Regions from separate parts of the Kitasatospora sp. NPDC056076 genome, predicted to be linked through region 1. Evidence: riboswitches for the same ligand, from Rfam matches in the RefSeq annotation. Region 1 holds a riboswitch; the other holds the start of a gene.
What was found. Region 1 has a riboswitch for thiamine pyrophosphate ahead of thiO (glycine oxidase ThiO). Riboswitches for the same ligand answer to the same signal wherever they lie in the genome.

Region 2: another riboswitch for thiamine pyrophosphate. It lies ahead of ACFC1T_RS02725 (purine-cytosine permease family protein); the one in region 1 lies ahead of thiO (glycine oxidase ThiO).

What each region holds. Positions count from the first base shown of each region.
Region 1 is NZ_JBHJWG010000043.1:32,629-39,553, forward strand. It holds gene ACFC1T_RS29255 (polyprenyl synthetase family protein) at 1-666, shown strand, start outside; gene thiE (thiamine phosphate synthase) at 867-1,517, opposite strand; gene ACFC1T_RS29265 (Rv2175c family DNA-binding protein) at 1,517-1,882, opposite strand; gene ACFC1T_RS29270 (NAD(P)/FAD-dependent oxidoreductase) at 1,925-3,124, opposite strand; TPP riboswitch at 3,248-3,360, shown strand; gene thiO (glycine oxidase ThiO) at 3,364-4,539, shown strand; gene thiS (sulfur carrier protein ThiS) at 4,536-4,775, shown strand; gene ACFC1T_RS29285 (thiazole synthase) at 4,779-5,576, shown strand; gene pknB (Stk1 family PASTA domain-containing Ser/Thr kinase) at 5,665-6,925, shown strand, end outside.
Region 2 is NZ_JBHJWG010000002.1:118,216-125,140, reverse strand. It holds gene ACFC1T_RS02735 (ATP-binding protein) at 1-67, opposite strand, end outside; gene ACFC1T_RS02730 (glycerophosphodiester phosphodiesterase) at 309-1,133, opposite strand; gene ACFC1T_RS02725 (purine-cytosine permease family protein) at 1,213-2,625, opposite strand; TPP riboswitch at 2,618-2,766, opposite strand; gene ACFC1T_RS02720 (S1C family serine protease) at 2,975-4,879, shown strand; tRNA gene ACFC1T_RS02715 (tRNA-Ser) at 4,943-5,030, shown strand; gene ACFC1T_RS02710 (MerR family transcriptional regulator) at 5,206-6,033, shown strand; gene ACFC1T_RS02705 (MFS transporter) at 6,083-6,925, shown strand, end outside.

The sequences.
Region 1 (6,925 bases):
CTGATCTGGTGCGACGAGCTGTTCCTGCGCTCCGGCCTGGACCCGGCCGCCGTGCTGGCCGCCAAGCCGCGGTTCGACCTGATGCGCACCGAGGTCATGCTCGGCCAGTACCTGGACGTGCTGGAGCCGGTGGCCGGCGACTCCGCCGACGAGGGCGCGCCGGAACGGGCGCGGACCGTACTGCACTACAAGTCGGCGAAGTACACCATCGAGCGGCCGCTGCAGGTCGGCGCCCTGCTGGCCGGGGCCGGGCCGGAGCTGGTCGAGGCGCTCGGCGCGTTCGGGCTGCCGCTGGGCGAGGCCTTCCAGCTGCGGGACGACCTGCTCGGCGTCTTCGGCGACCCGGCCGTCACCGGCAAGCCCGCCGGGGACGACCTGCGCGAGGGCAAGCGCACCCTGCTGGTCGCGCACGCGATGCGGGGCCTGCCGCAGGCCGACGCCCGGCACCTGGACGCCCGGCTCGGCGCACCGGACCTGGCCGCCGAGGAGGTCGCCGGGCTGCGCGAGCTGGTCGCCCGCAGCGGGGCGCCGGAGCTGGTGGAGGCCCGGATCGAGGAGCTGATGCGGGAGTCGCTGGCCGCGCTGGCGGCGGCGCCGCTCGCCGACGAGCGGGCCCGCACGGTGCTGCTGGCCCTGGCCGAGGCCGCCACCGTCCGCAAGTACTAGGGGCCCGTCTTCGAACTCCCGCCTGCGGGCCGACGCCGGGGCACGCACCTCGCCGCGTTGTCGTCGGTCGCCAATGCGCTGCATTGGGCTCCCTCCTCCGCCTTGCGATGCACGCACCCCAACGCCGCCCCGCCCGCCCTCCGGGCGAACGACGGGAGTTCGAAGACGGGCCCCAGCGACGGCGGCGGCCCCGGGTGGCATTACGCCGCGCGCACCCGGCGGGCGAGCTCGGCGGCGGCGGCCCGCGGGTCCTCGGCCGCCGTGACGGCCCGGACCACGACGATCCGGCGGGCGCCGGCGGCCAGCACCTCGTCCAGGTTGCCGAGGTCGATCCCGCCGATCGCGAACCACGGCCGGTCGGTGGCCTGCTTCGCCGCGTACGAGACCAGGCCGAGGCCCGGCGCGTGCCGGCCCGGCTTGGTCGGGGTCGGCCAGACCGGGCCGGTGCAGAAGTAGTCCACGCCGGGCTCGGCGACCGCCGCGTCCACCTCGGACTCGGCGTGGCAGGAGCGGCCGATCAGCACGTCCTCGCCGAGGATCGCCCGGGCGGCCGGTACCGGCAGGTCGTCCTGGCCGAGGTGCAGCACGTCCGGCCGGGCCGCGTGGGCGACGTCGGCGCGGTCGTTGACGGCCAGCAGCTTGCCGTGCCGGCGGCAGGCGTCGGCGAAGACCTCCAGCGCCGCCAGCTCCTGCTTGGCCTCCAGGCCCTTGTCGCGGAGCTGGACGATGTCCACCCCGCCGGCCAGCGCCGCGTCCAGGAACTCGGCCAGGTCGCCCTGCTCGCGCCGGGCGTCGGTGCACAGGTAGAGCCGGGCGTCGGCCAGGCGGGCCCGCAGCGTGTCCGCCGCCATCAGATCAGCATCGCCTGGGCGCGGCGCTTGACCTCGGTGCCGCGGTTCTCCCGGAGCGCCTGGATCGGGCTGCCGGGCAGCGACGGGTCCTCGGTGAAGAGCCACTCCAGGATCTCCACGTCGTTGTACCCGCAGTCCCGCAGGACGGTCAGGGTGCCGGACAGGTGCTTGACCAGCCCCTGGCCGTCGATGAACGCCGCCGGGACCTGCAGCGACTTGTTCGGCCCGCGCCGGACGGCGATCAGGCCACCGTTCTTGACCAGGTCACGCACTTCGGTGACCCGGACCCCCCACTGCTCCGAGATGTCGGGCAGGTACACCCACTCGGTGACCAGGGCTTCAATCTTGCTTTCGATCTCACTCACGCCACCAGACTGCCACCTCCGCGGCCCGCCGCGCACCAAGTGCTACCCGGCGACGGCTCCCTTGAGCGCCACCGAGGGGTCCGCGGCGAGCGCCCGGTCGAGCACCGCACCGCGTTCGATCAGCTTCCGGCCCTGGGTGAGGTCGCGCGGCCGGTCCACGGCCAGCAGCGCGCTCGGCACCCCGTCGCGCAGCCAGAGCACCGACCACGCGGACTCCTGCGGGCTGCCGCGCCACAGCAGTTCGTCGCCCTCGGCGTGCCGGCCGGCGTACTGGACCATCCGCCCGAACTGCTCCGACCAGAAGTACGGCACCGGGTCGTACGACGTGTCCGCCCCGAGCACGGCGGCGGCCGCGGCGGAGCCGGACTGCAGCGCGTGGTCCCAGTGCTGGACGGCCAGCCGGGCGCCGGAGCGGGCCGACGGGTAGCTGACGCAGTCCCCGGCCGCGAACACCCCGGGCAGGCCGGTGCGCAGCCGCCCGTCCACCACGACCGCGCCGGAGGCGTCCAGCTCGACGCCCGAGCCGGCCAGCCAGCCGGTCGCGGGCCGGGCGCCGATGCCGACCACCACCTCGTCGGCGGGCAGGTGGGAGCCGTCGGCCAGCAGTACCGCCCCCGGCTCGACGGCGGCCACCCCGACCCCGCAGCGCAGGTCGACCCCGGCCTCGGCGTACCAGGCGGCCATCGCCGAGCCGACCCCGGTCGGCAGCGCGCCCGGCACCGGCGCCGGACCGGCCTCGACCACGGTGACCTCGCAGCCGGCCTGCCGCGCGGCCGTGGACACCTCGGCGCCGATCCAGCCCGCGCCGACCAGCACCAGCCGCAGGCCGGGGCGCAGCAGCGCGCGCAGCGCCAGGGCGTCGTCCAGGGTGTGCAGCAGATGGGCGCGCTCGGCCCCGGGCAGGGCGCGCGGGGTGGCGCCGGTGGCGATCACCAGCGCGTCGTACGGGAGGTCCCCGCCGTCGGTGTGCAGCACGTCGGGGGCGAGCCCGGTGGCCCGGCGGCCGGTGAGCAGCTCGATGCCGAGCCGCCCGTAGTCGATGTCCAGGGTGGTGGCGTCGGCCTTGCCGAGCAGCACGTCCTTGGAGAGCGGCGGCCGGTCGTACGGCGCGTGCCGCTCCTCGCCGACCAGGACGATCCGCCCCCGCCAGCCGCCCTGCCGCAGCTGCAGGGCGCACTGCGCCCCGGCCAGCCCGGCCCCGACGACGACGACCACCCGATCCGTTCCGCTCAGCTCTGCCACGCCCGCCACTGTACCCAGCGCCGCTGAACCGGCTCTGAGCCGCTCATCCGCGGAGCCGGGCGGGCGGCCCCGTCTCACGCCTCGCACGGCCCTTCGGGCGGGCCGATCCCCGGAGTTAAGGTGGACGCACCACACGGGAGCCCGGCGGACCGGGCTGAGAGGCGGGCTGGCACGGCCTGCGACCGTCCGAACCTGATCCGGGTCATACCGGCGAAGGGAGAAGAGCAGCTTTGTCACGCATGCCATCGGGCAGCCGCGCCGACGTGCTGGTGATCGGCGGGGGCGTCATCGGCCTCGCGGTCGCCTGGCGCGCCGCGCAACGCGGGCTGCGGAACGTGATCGTGGTCGACCCCGGCCACGGCCGGGGGGCGGCCGGGGTCGCCGCCGGGATGCTCGCCCCGGTCACCGAGCTGCAGTACGGCGAGGAGCCGCTGCTGCACCTGGGGACGGCCTCCAACCGGCGGTACGAGTCCTTCGCCGCCGAGCTCACCGAGGCCAGCGGCGGCCTGGACACCGGCTACCGCCGGTGCGGCACCATCGCCGTCGCGCTGGACTCCGACGACCGCGCGGAACTGCGCGAACTGCACGCCTTCCACCTGCGGCTGGGCCTGGACTCCAGCTGGCTGACCGGCCGGGAGGCCCGCCGACTGGAGCCGATGCTCGCCCCCGGCGTGCGCGGCGGCCTGCACGTCGCGGACGACCACCAGGTGGATCCGCGCCGGCTGCTCACCGCCCTGGTCGCCGCCTGCGAGCGGGCCGGCGTCCGGCTGCACCGGGCCGAGGCCGTCGAGCTGCTGGTGGACGGCGGCCGCGCGGTCGGCGCCCGGCTGGACGACGGGGAGTCCCTGGCCGCCGAGCAGGTGGTCCTCGCCGCCGGCCCGCACAGCCACCGGCTGCCCGGCCTGCCCGAGGGCGTACTGCCCGCGGTGCGCCCGGTGAAGGGGCAGATCGTCCGGCTGCACGTCCCGGAGGCCTACCGGCCGTTCCTGTCCCGCAACGTCCGCGCGGTGGTGCGCGGGCAGCACCTGTACCTCGTCCCCCGGGAGAACGGCGAGCTGGTGATCGGCGCGACCACCGAGGAACAGGGCTACGACACCACCGTCACCGCCGGCGGGGTGTACGAACTCCTGCGCGACGCGCACGAGTTGGTACCGGGTATCACCGAACTCCCGCTGCGCGAGACCTCCGCCGGGCTGCGCCCCGGCTCGCCGGACAACGCCCCGCTGCTGGGCCCGACCGCACTGCCCGGACTGGTCGCCGCCACCGGCCACTACCGCAACGGCGTGCTGCTCACCCCGGTCACCGCCGACCTGCTCGCCGACTACCTGGCGACCGGCGAAGTCCCCGACCTGGCACGGCCGTTCACGCCGACCCGGTTCTCCCCCGAAACCCCCGTCGCGAAGGCCTGCGCATGACCGAGACCGCCCCGAACGAGACCGCCCCGAACGAGATCGCCCTGACCGTCAACGGCGAGCCCCGCCGGGTGCCCGCCGCCACCACCCTCGCCGCACTGGTGGCCACCGTCAGCGCCGCCAACACCGGCGTCGCCGCCGCGCTCAACGAGGCCGTGGTGCCGCGCGGTTCGTGGCCCGGGACGACGCTGGGCAGCGGCGACCGGATCGAGATCCTGACCGCCGTCCAGGGAGGCTGAACCATGGCCGACGACCTGCTGACCATCGCCGGGACGACCTTCTCCTCCCGGCTCATCATGGGCACCGGCGGCGCGCCGAGCCTGGAGGTCCTGGAGCGCGCCCTGCTCGTCTCCGGCACCGAACTGACCACCGTGGCTATGCGCCGGGTGAACGCGAGCACCCAGGGCTCCGTCCTGGACGTGCTGACCCGCAACGGCATCCGGGTGCTGCCCAACACGGCCGGCTGCTTCACCGCCGGCGAGGCGGTGCTGACCGCCCGGCTGGCCCGCGAGGCGCTCGGCACGGACTGGGTGAAGCTGGAGGTGATCGCCGACGAGCGGACCCTGCTGCCGGACCCGATCGAGACCCTGGAGGCCGCCGAGACGCTGGTCGACGACGGCTTCACGGTGCTCCCCTACACCAACGACGACCCGGTGCTGGCCCGCAAGTTGGAGGACGTCGGCTGTGCGGCGATCATGCCGCTGGGCTCGCCGATCGGCTCCGGGCTGGGCATCCGCAACCCGCACAACTTCCAGCTGATCGTGGAGAGTGCGGGCGTCCCGGTGATCCTGGACGCGGGCGCCGGCACCGCCTCCGACGTCGCGCTGGCGATGGAGCTGGGCTGCGCAGCGGTGATGCTCGCCTCCGCGGTGACCCGGGCCCAGGACCCGGTGCTGATGGCCGAGGCGATGCGGCACGCCGCCGAGGCGGGCCGGCTCGCCCACCGGGCCGGCCGCATCCCGCGCCGCTTCCACGCCGAGGCCTCCTCGGCGATGGCCGGCCGCGCCGACCTGGACACCCGCGAGCGGCCCGCGTTCTGAACCCGTCGCGGATGTCACAAGCCGGTCCCGGAGGCGGTGTCCGCCGGGACCGGCCCCCGCCCGCCGCACTAGACTCCCCCGAGTGGACATGGCACTGCACGACCCCCTGATCGGCACCGTGCTCGACAACCGGTACCGGGTCGAGCAGCGCATCGCGACCGGCGGGATGTCCACCGTGTACCGGGCCACCGACACCCGGCTGGACCGGGTGGTCGCCCTCAAGGTGATGCACCCCCAGCTCGCCGGGGACGAGGGCTTCACCGCCCGCTTCATCCGCGAGGCCAAGGCGGTCGCCAAGCTCACCCACCCCAACGTGGTCAACGTCTTCGACCAGGGCGCGGACGGCGGAAACGTTTTCCTCGCCATGGAGTACGTGCCCGGCCGCACCCTGCGCGACCTGCTGCGCGACCGCGGCGCGCTGTCCGTCCGGGCCGCGCTGGACGTCCTGGAGCCGGTGCTCGCCGCCCTCGGCGCCGCCCACCGGGCCGGGCTGGTCCACCGGGACGTCAAGCCGGAGAACGTGCTGATCACCGGGAGCGGCCTGGTCAAGGTCGCCGACTTCGGCCTGGTCCGGGTGCTCGGCAGCGCCGACGGCGCGCCCACCTCGACCAGCACCGCCACCGGCGGCACCGTCATGGGCACGGTCTCCTACCTGGCCCCCGAGCAGATCCTCCCGGACGCCCCCACCGACCAGCGGGTCGACGTCTACGCGGCCGGCATCCTGCTGTACGAGATGCTCACCGGCCGCCGCCCGCACACCGGCGACAACCCCGTCCAGGTCATGTACAAGCACCTGCACGAGGACGTCCCCGCCCCCTCGCTGACCGCCCCCGCCGTCGCCCCGGCGCTGGACGCCATAGTGGCCGGCGCCTGCGCCCGGGCCGCCGACGCCCGCCCGTACGACGCGGTGGAGCTGCTCGCCGCCCTCCAGCGGGTCCGCCGCACGCTCACCCCGGAGGAGCTGGACGCCGAGCCGCCGGCCTCCACCCACCCCAGCCCGCGCTACCCGACCAGCGAGCCGACCTCGGTGATCCAGCCGCTCCCCGGGCCCGCCGACGCCCCGCCGGCCGAGCGCACCAGCGTGCTGGAGGTGCCGGCCGAGCTGATGGACCAGCTGCTGGTCGAGCCCCGCCCGTACGACGAGCCGACCCCGGTCAGGACCCGGCGGCCCGGCCGACCGCGCCGGCTCCCGCGCAAGCCGCTGCTCTGGGCGGCCGCGCTGACCGCCCTGGTGCTGGCGGTCGGCGGGGTCACCTACGGGATCTCCGAGGGGCTGTACGGCTCGGTGCCGAGCGTGCTCGGCAAGGACCGCTCGCAGGCGCAGCGGGTCCTGGACGGCGAGGGCATGC
Region 2 (6,925 bases), on a different contig from region 1:
TCGCCGGGCCGTGCGGCACTGCCATGGTCGATGAAGTCGGCACTTCACGCGCCACCATCAACGCCACCCCCGGACCTCCTTCAGCGTATGCCGAGGGATGGATGCCCCTTGGTAATGCGTCGGAAACGACCGTCGGAGGATCCTGCGGGCCCTTTTCCGGCGGCGCGACCCAGGGTCGACAAGAGGTCATTCCGTGCTCACCCTCCGTCGCCCGATCGCAAGAATTCCGGCAATACCGTGCGCGGAAGGTTTGACTGCCGACCAGGGTGATCAGGTTTCCCCGGGTACCCGGGGCGCCCGGCCCCGGCTCAGCGGCCGAGCTGGGCCAGCACCTCGGCGGGCCTGTTGGTGATGATCGCGGAGACCCCGAGCTCCAGGCAGAGCTCGACGTCGGCCGGCTCGTCCACCGTCCACACGTGCACCTCGTGGCCCAGCTCGCGCAGCCGGGGCACCAGCTGCGGCTTGGCCTTGATCAGCTCGATGCCGGGGCCGGCGATCCGGGCCCCGCCCGGCAGCGGCTGCCCGGGGCGCAGGCGGCCCAGCAGCGGCAGCATCCGTTCGATCAGGAACACCCGCCGGTAGTCGGGCGCGGCGGCGGCCACCCGGTTCAGCGCGATCGAGGAGAAGCTCATGATCCGGGCGGACGGGCGCTCGCCGTCCGGCGCGGTGCCGATCTTGTACCGCTCCAGGGTGCGCAGCAGCTCGGCCTCGACCCGGCCGCGGAACCGCACCGGGTGCTTGGTCTCGATCGCCAGGTCCACCGGGCGGCCGCAGTCCACCACCAGTTCGAGCAGCCGCTCCAGCCGCAGCACGCCGCGCAGCTCGGGGTCGGTGCTGGGCCGGCCGGTCTTCCAGGCGCCGAAGTCGTACGCCTCCAGCTCGGCCAGCGTCATCGCGGAGACGGTGCCGCGGCCGTTCGAGACCCGGCCGATCCGGCGGTCGTGCACGCAGACCAGGTGGCCGTCGGCCGTCACCCGCACGTCGCACTCGACGGCGTCCGCGCCCTCGTCGAGCGCGCGCCGGTACGCCGCGAGGGTGTGCTCGGGCAGGGCGTGGGAGGAGCCGCGGTGGGCGATCACCTGGACGGAGGGCGTGGTGCGCGCCGCCGCCGAGGGCAGTTCTGGGCTGGTCACGGCCCCAACGATAGGGGGCGCGGGTGAACCCGGGGCGAAGCCGGTCCCAACCTGCGGGGCCGGCTCCGCCCCCGGTGCGTCAGGCCCGGGCGGTGCGGCGGGTCAGCGGGGTGAGCCCCCAGGTGACCAGCGCCGACACCAGGAAGGCGAACAGCGAGGCCGAGGTCCACTCCTGCGGGGTGAAGTGCAGGGTCCGCTGGGCCGAGGTCCAGAAGTCCACCCATCCGTCGCCCACCGCGGTCGGCGCGATCAGCTGGTAGACGGCGAAGCCCAGCACCCACGGCAGCAGCATCAGCCAGCGGGACGGTGCCCGCTCGGAGAGGTCCCAGCCGTGCCGGCCGGCGCCGAAGAAGTAGTCCACCGCCAGCACCGCCAGCAGCGGTACGAAGACCGAGCCGATCAGGCCGAGGAAGTTGCTGTAGGTGTCGGTGAACCGGTCGATGCGCAGCGCCAGCACGGTGGTCAGCACGCCGATCCCGCCGCTCAGCACCCGGCGGTCCACCCGCGGCAGCAGGTTCTGCAGCGACATCGCGGTCGAGTAGACGTTGGCGAAGGACTGGTCGGTCTCGCGCAGCACCAGCACCAGGAGGAACAGCCAGCCGGCCCAGACACCGAGGAAGGAGTCGAAGATCCGGCTCGGGTCGCCGTCGGACTGGAGCAGCGCCATCAGGCCCAGCACGTAGCACCAGACCTGGGCGACGGTGTAGCCGGAGAAGCTGCCCCAGAAGGCCGACTTCGGGCTGCGCGAGTGCCGGGTGTAGTCGGCGGCCATCGGGACGAAGGAGATCGACACCGCGATCATCGCGTCGGTGGCGCCCAGGAAGCCGTGCCAGTTGCCCGCGCCCGGGTCCGGCACGCCCTGGCGGCCCAGCTGGACGGTGAAGTACACCATCGCGACCGCGACCGCCCCGGCCACGAAGCGGCGCAGCACCGCGATCGAGCCCAGCGGCCAGATCGTCAGCGCGGTGGTCAGCGCGCCCGCGAGCAGCACGAACAGCCAGCGGTAGTCGCTGGTGTGGGCGACGGTCTGGGCGCCCGCCGCGATGGTCAGCAGCTCGAACACGCCCCAGCCGACGCACTGGACGATGTTCAGCACGGTCGGCAGGTAGGACAGCCGGGTGCCGAACAGGCCGCGCAGGTTGGCCATCGCCGGGGCGCCGGTGCGGGCCCCGATCAGCGCGGCGACGCCGAGCATCGCGGTGCCGACCGCCGTACCGGTCACGATCGCCGTCACCGCGGCGGCCAGCGACAGCTCGCTGCCCTTCTCGCCGAGCACGGTCGCGGCGGTGGAGAAGCCGATCAGGCTGACGCCGAGGTTCATCCAGAGCGCGAAATGGTCCCGGAAGCGCAGGGTGCGCGGCGGCTCGGTGTCCAGGACCAGCGGTGCCTCGACGCGGTGGTCCAGCAGCGCGGCGCCGGCGCCGGCCGGGTCCGGCGGGAAATCCTTGGACGCGGGCGCGCCCGGAGAAGAGGATGGCGAAGCAGGCGGCATGGCCGATACTCCCTACGCCGGCATTACCCGGACAGGTTCCGGCGGTCAGCGCCCCCTCGACGGTCCGCCGGTCACTGGCCTGGCGTACGGTCGACATGCGCACTCTCAGCCTGGTCGGTCCAAGCTCCCGCGTGTCAGTTTGGAGCGACAGGCTAACCGGCACGGGTACGAACGCCAAAGGCCACGGGGTGCGCGGTCCGCATCGCGGGACGCCGGGCGGGGGTGGGGAGCCCCGGTTGTCGGTGGCGGCTAAGGATTCTTATGAGTTATTCAGAGGGGTCCTTACGGCAATCGAATCGCCGGTGCGAAAAACTATGGTCCTTGGTTCTGTCAGCTATGGAGGTCGTCCGTGAGCACCGAGCGCGAGGTTGGGCCCACCGGGCCGCAGGGGGAGCAGCCCGCGGGGGCCCCGGAGGCGGCGGGTGCCGTTCCCGACGGCACCGCTCAGGGCGGCCACAAGCCGACCATGGCCTTCAGCCGGGTTCCCGAGCCGAAGGACGAACCGGTCGACAACCCGGTGGCCGGGCCGGTGGACGGGTCGGCCGACGCCGCCCCGGCCGACAGCGGGCACCAGCCGACCATGGCGTTCGGCCGGGTCCCGGAGCCGGCCGCCGCGAGCGCGGCGGCCGAGGCCGCCCCGGCGGAGGGCGGGCACCAGCCGACCGTCGCCTTCACCAAGGTGCCCGCGCCGGAGGCCCCGGCCGCGCCGGCCGCGCCCGCCGTCGAGGAGCCCGCCGTCGACCCGGCCACCGGCTACATCGACGCCCCGCCGCCGGTCCTGCCGCCCGCGCCGCCCGCCCCGGCCCCGGTCGCCGCCGCCCCGGCCGCGCCCGCCCTGCCGCCGGGCACCCCGGGCACCAACCCGTACGCGACCCCGACCCACGGCGTGCCCGCCGCCGGCGCCCACGAGGGCTACGGCGTCCCGGCCGCCAACGCCCAGGAGCCGTACGGCGCCCCGGCCGCCGGTGCGCCCGTCGCGCCCGGCGCACCCGGTCACCACCCCTTCGGCGCCGGCCAGCCGCTCGGCGGCTGGGGCGGCGGCCACGACGCCGGCGCAGGCCACCCCGGCGGCCCCGGTGGTCCGTTCGGCTACCCCGCCGAGTACCCCGGCGGCCCGGGCGGCCACGGCCCGCGCAAGAAGCGCGGCGGCCTGGTGGCCCTGCTCGCGGCCGTCGCGCTGGTCGCCGGCATCGCGGGCGGCGCGGTCGGTGTGGTCGCCAGCGACCACGCCGGCAGCAGCAGCTCGGCGGACGACCACCGCAGCACCACCGTCCAGGCCAGCAACACCCAGAAGAACGAGCCCGTCCCCGGGTCGATCGCCGCCATCGCCCAGAAGGCGCTGCCCAGCGTCGTCACCATCAAGGCGCAGAACAGCACCGAGTCGGGCACCGGCACCGGCTTCGTCTTCGACACCGAGGGCCACATCCTCACCAACAACCACGTGGTCGCGCCGGCCCTCAACGGCGGCAAACTGACCGTCAAGTTCGCCGACGGCACCTCCTACACCGCCTCGGTGCTGGGCCACGCCGAGGGCTACGACGTCGCCGTGGTCAAGATCGACAACCCGCCGAAGAGCAAGCTGTCGCCGCTGCCGCTGGCCGACTCCGACAAGGTCAACGTCGGTGACGCCACCGTCGCGATCGGTGCGCCGTACGGCCTGGAGTCCACCGTCACCAGCGGCATCGTCAGCGCCAAGGACCGCCCGGTCGCCTCCGGCGACGAGACCGGCTCGCAGGCCTCGTACATGAACGCCCTGCAGACCGACGCCTCGATCAACCCCGGCAACTCCGGCGGCCCGCTGCTGGACTCCAGCGGCGCGGTGATCGGCATCAACTCGGCGATCCAGTCCAACGCCTCCGCCAACGGCCGGGCCGGCAGCATCGGCCTGGGCTTCGCCATCCCGATCAACCAGGCCAAGTGGGTCGCGGACACCCTGATCAAGACCGGCAAGCCGGTCTACGCCAAGCTCGACGTGCTGCGCAACGACGACTACAAGGGCGACGGCGCGCAGATCCAGACCAAGGACGTCCAGGGCCAGCCCGCCGTCACCCCCGGCGGCGCGGCCGACAAGGCCGGCCTCAAGCCGGGCGACGTGATCACCAAGCTCGGCGGCGCGCCGATCGAGAACGGTCCCGCCCTGGTCAGCCGGATCTGGACGCACAAGCCGGGCGAGACCGTCGACGTCGAGTACACCCGCAACGGCCAGACCATGACCACCAAGGTCACGCTCGGCCAGCGGGACGGCGATCAGTGACCCCCGGGCCCGCGGAATCGTGTGCGCCGAAGGCCGTCGGACCCGTTAGGCTGACCTCCGCCTGGAGAGCTGCCCGAGCGGCCTAAGGGAACAGTCTTGAAAACTGTCGTGGCGTGACCCGTCACCGTGGGTTCGAATCCCACGCTCTCCGCCGGTAGGAGAAACCACCTGCTCAGGGCGGGTGCCGAGATCGTTTCGGCACCCGCCCTCGGTGTTTTCCGGGGCGGGCCGGCGGCGGGCCGGCAGTGCGCCGCCGCGGGGTCGCGGCCGGGCCGGCGGCCGGGGGTTGACCCTGACACAGGGGGAGACGGTGGAGTGGGAGCACCATGTTGAACATCGGAGACTTCGCCGTCCACGGCCGGGTGTCGGTGCGGATGCTGCGCCACTACGACGCGATCGGCCTGCTCACACCCGCCAGGGTGGACCCGGCCACCGGGTACCGCTCCTACGAGGCGGGCCAACTCGCCCGGCTGAACCGGGTGATCGCGCTCAAGGAGCTCGGCTTCACGCTGCAGCAGGTGCGGGCCGTGCTGGACGAGCACCCGGACCCGGCCGAGCTGCGCGGGATGCTGCGGTTGCGGCGGGCCCAGCTCGCCGAGGCGATCGCGGCGGACGAGCAGCGGCTGGCCCGGGTGGAGGCGAGGCTCCGGACGATCGAGAGTGAGGGGAACATGTTCGAGCACGATGTCGTGGTGAAGCCCGTTCCGTCCGTGCGGGTGGCCCAACTGAGCGGTGTGGCGGCGAGTTCCGCGCCGGAGGACATCACCCCGGTGATCGGCCCGCTCTTCGACGAGCTGTGCCGGCGGGTGGAGCAGGCCGGGATCGAGGTGGTCGGGCCGTCCGTCGCCCGGTACGAGGACGGGCCGGAGGGCGACGGTTCGGTGGTCGTCCGGGTGGCCCTCCAGGTCGCGCCGTCCGTGCGGGCCGGCCGGGACGACATCGAGGTGGTCGACCTGGCGCCGATCGAGGAGGCGGTGACCATCGTCCACCGCGGCTCGATGGACGACGCGATGGGCAGCTTCCAGGCCCTGGCCCGCTACATCGACCAGAACGGCTACCGCTCGACCGGCTACGCCCGCGAGCGCTACCTGGAGACCCCGGCCGACCGGTCCGGCTGGGTCGTCGAGTTCCAGGAACCGGTGGTCCGCAGGTAGCGGCCGCCGCTTGCCCTCGACCAGGTCGAGGGTCCTAGCGTCACCCGGCATGACCACCGCGACCTCCGCCGGGACGGCCCGGCGCACCGCCCTGCCCCGGCCGTACCTGCTCTGGCTGGCCGGGGCCCAGGCCGGGCTGCTGGGTGACGCCGCGCTGTCCTTCGCCCTCGGCTGGGCCGCCTCCGGGTACGGCGGCGGGGCGGCCGGGCTGGTGCTGACGGCGGTCACCGTGCCCCGTACGGTGCTGGTCCTGCTGGGCGGGGCGGTGGCGGACCGGTTCGGCGCCCGCCGGGTGATGCTCGCCGGGGACGCGGTGATGCTGGTGGTGACCGCCGCACTGGCGCTCGCGGTGGCCGGCGGCCGGGGCGCGCCGCTGTGGCTGCTGGTCGGGGCGGCCGTGGCGACCGGGACGGTCGACGCGTTCTACCTCCCGGCGAGCGGCTCGATGCCGCGCCGGCTGGTGCCCGCGGACCGGCTGCCCCGGGCGCTCGCGCTGCGGCAGGCCGGCGGGCAGTGCGCGGTGCTGCTCGGGGCGCCGCTGGGCGGCCTGCTGGTCGCCGGGGGCGGGCTCGCGGGCGCGGCGGCGGCGGACGCGGTGAGCTTCGCGGTCGTCCTGCTGGTGCTGCTGCGGGTCCGGCCGGACCAGGAGGGGCCCGGTCCGGCTCCCGCCGCCGCCCCGGCGGGCCTGCTGCGGGAGGCGGGGGCGGGCGTCCGGCTGGCCCTGGGGGATCCGCTGCTGCGGGCCGCGCTGCTGCTGACCGGCGCTGCCGCGGGGGCGCTGCTGCCCGTGGTCTCGCTGCTCGGCCCGCTGCTCGCCCGGGCACACGGCTGGGCGGCGGGCACCGCCGGACTGGTGACCGCCGGTCAGGCGGCGGGGGTGCTCGCGGTGGCG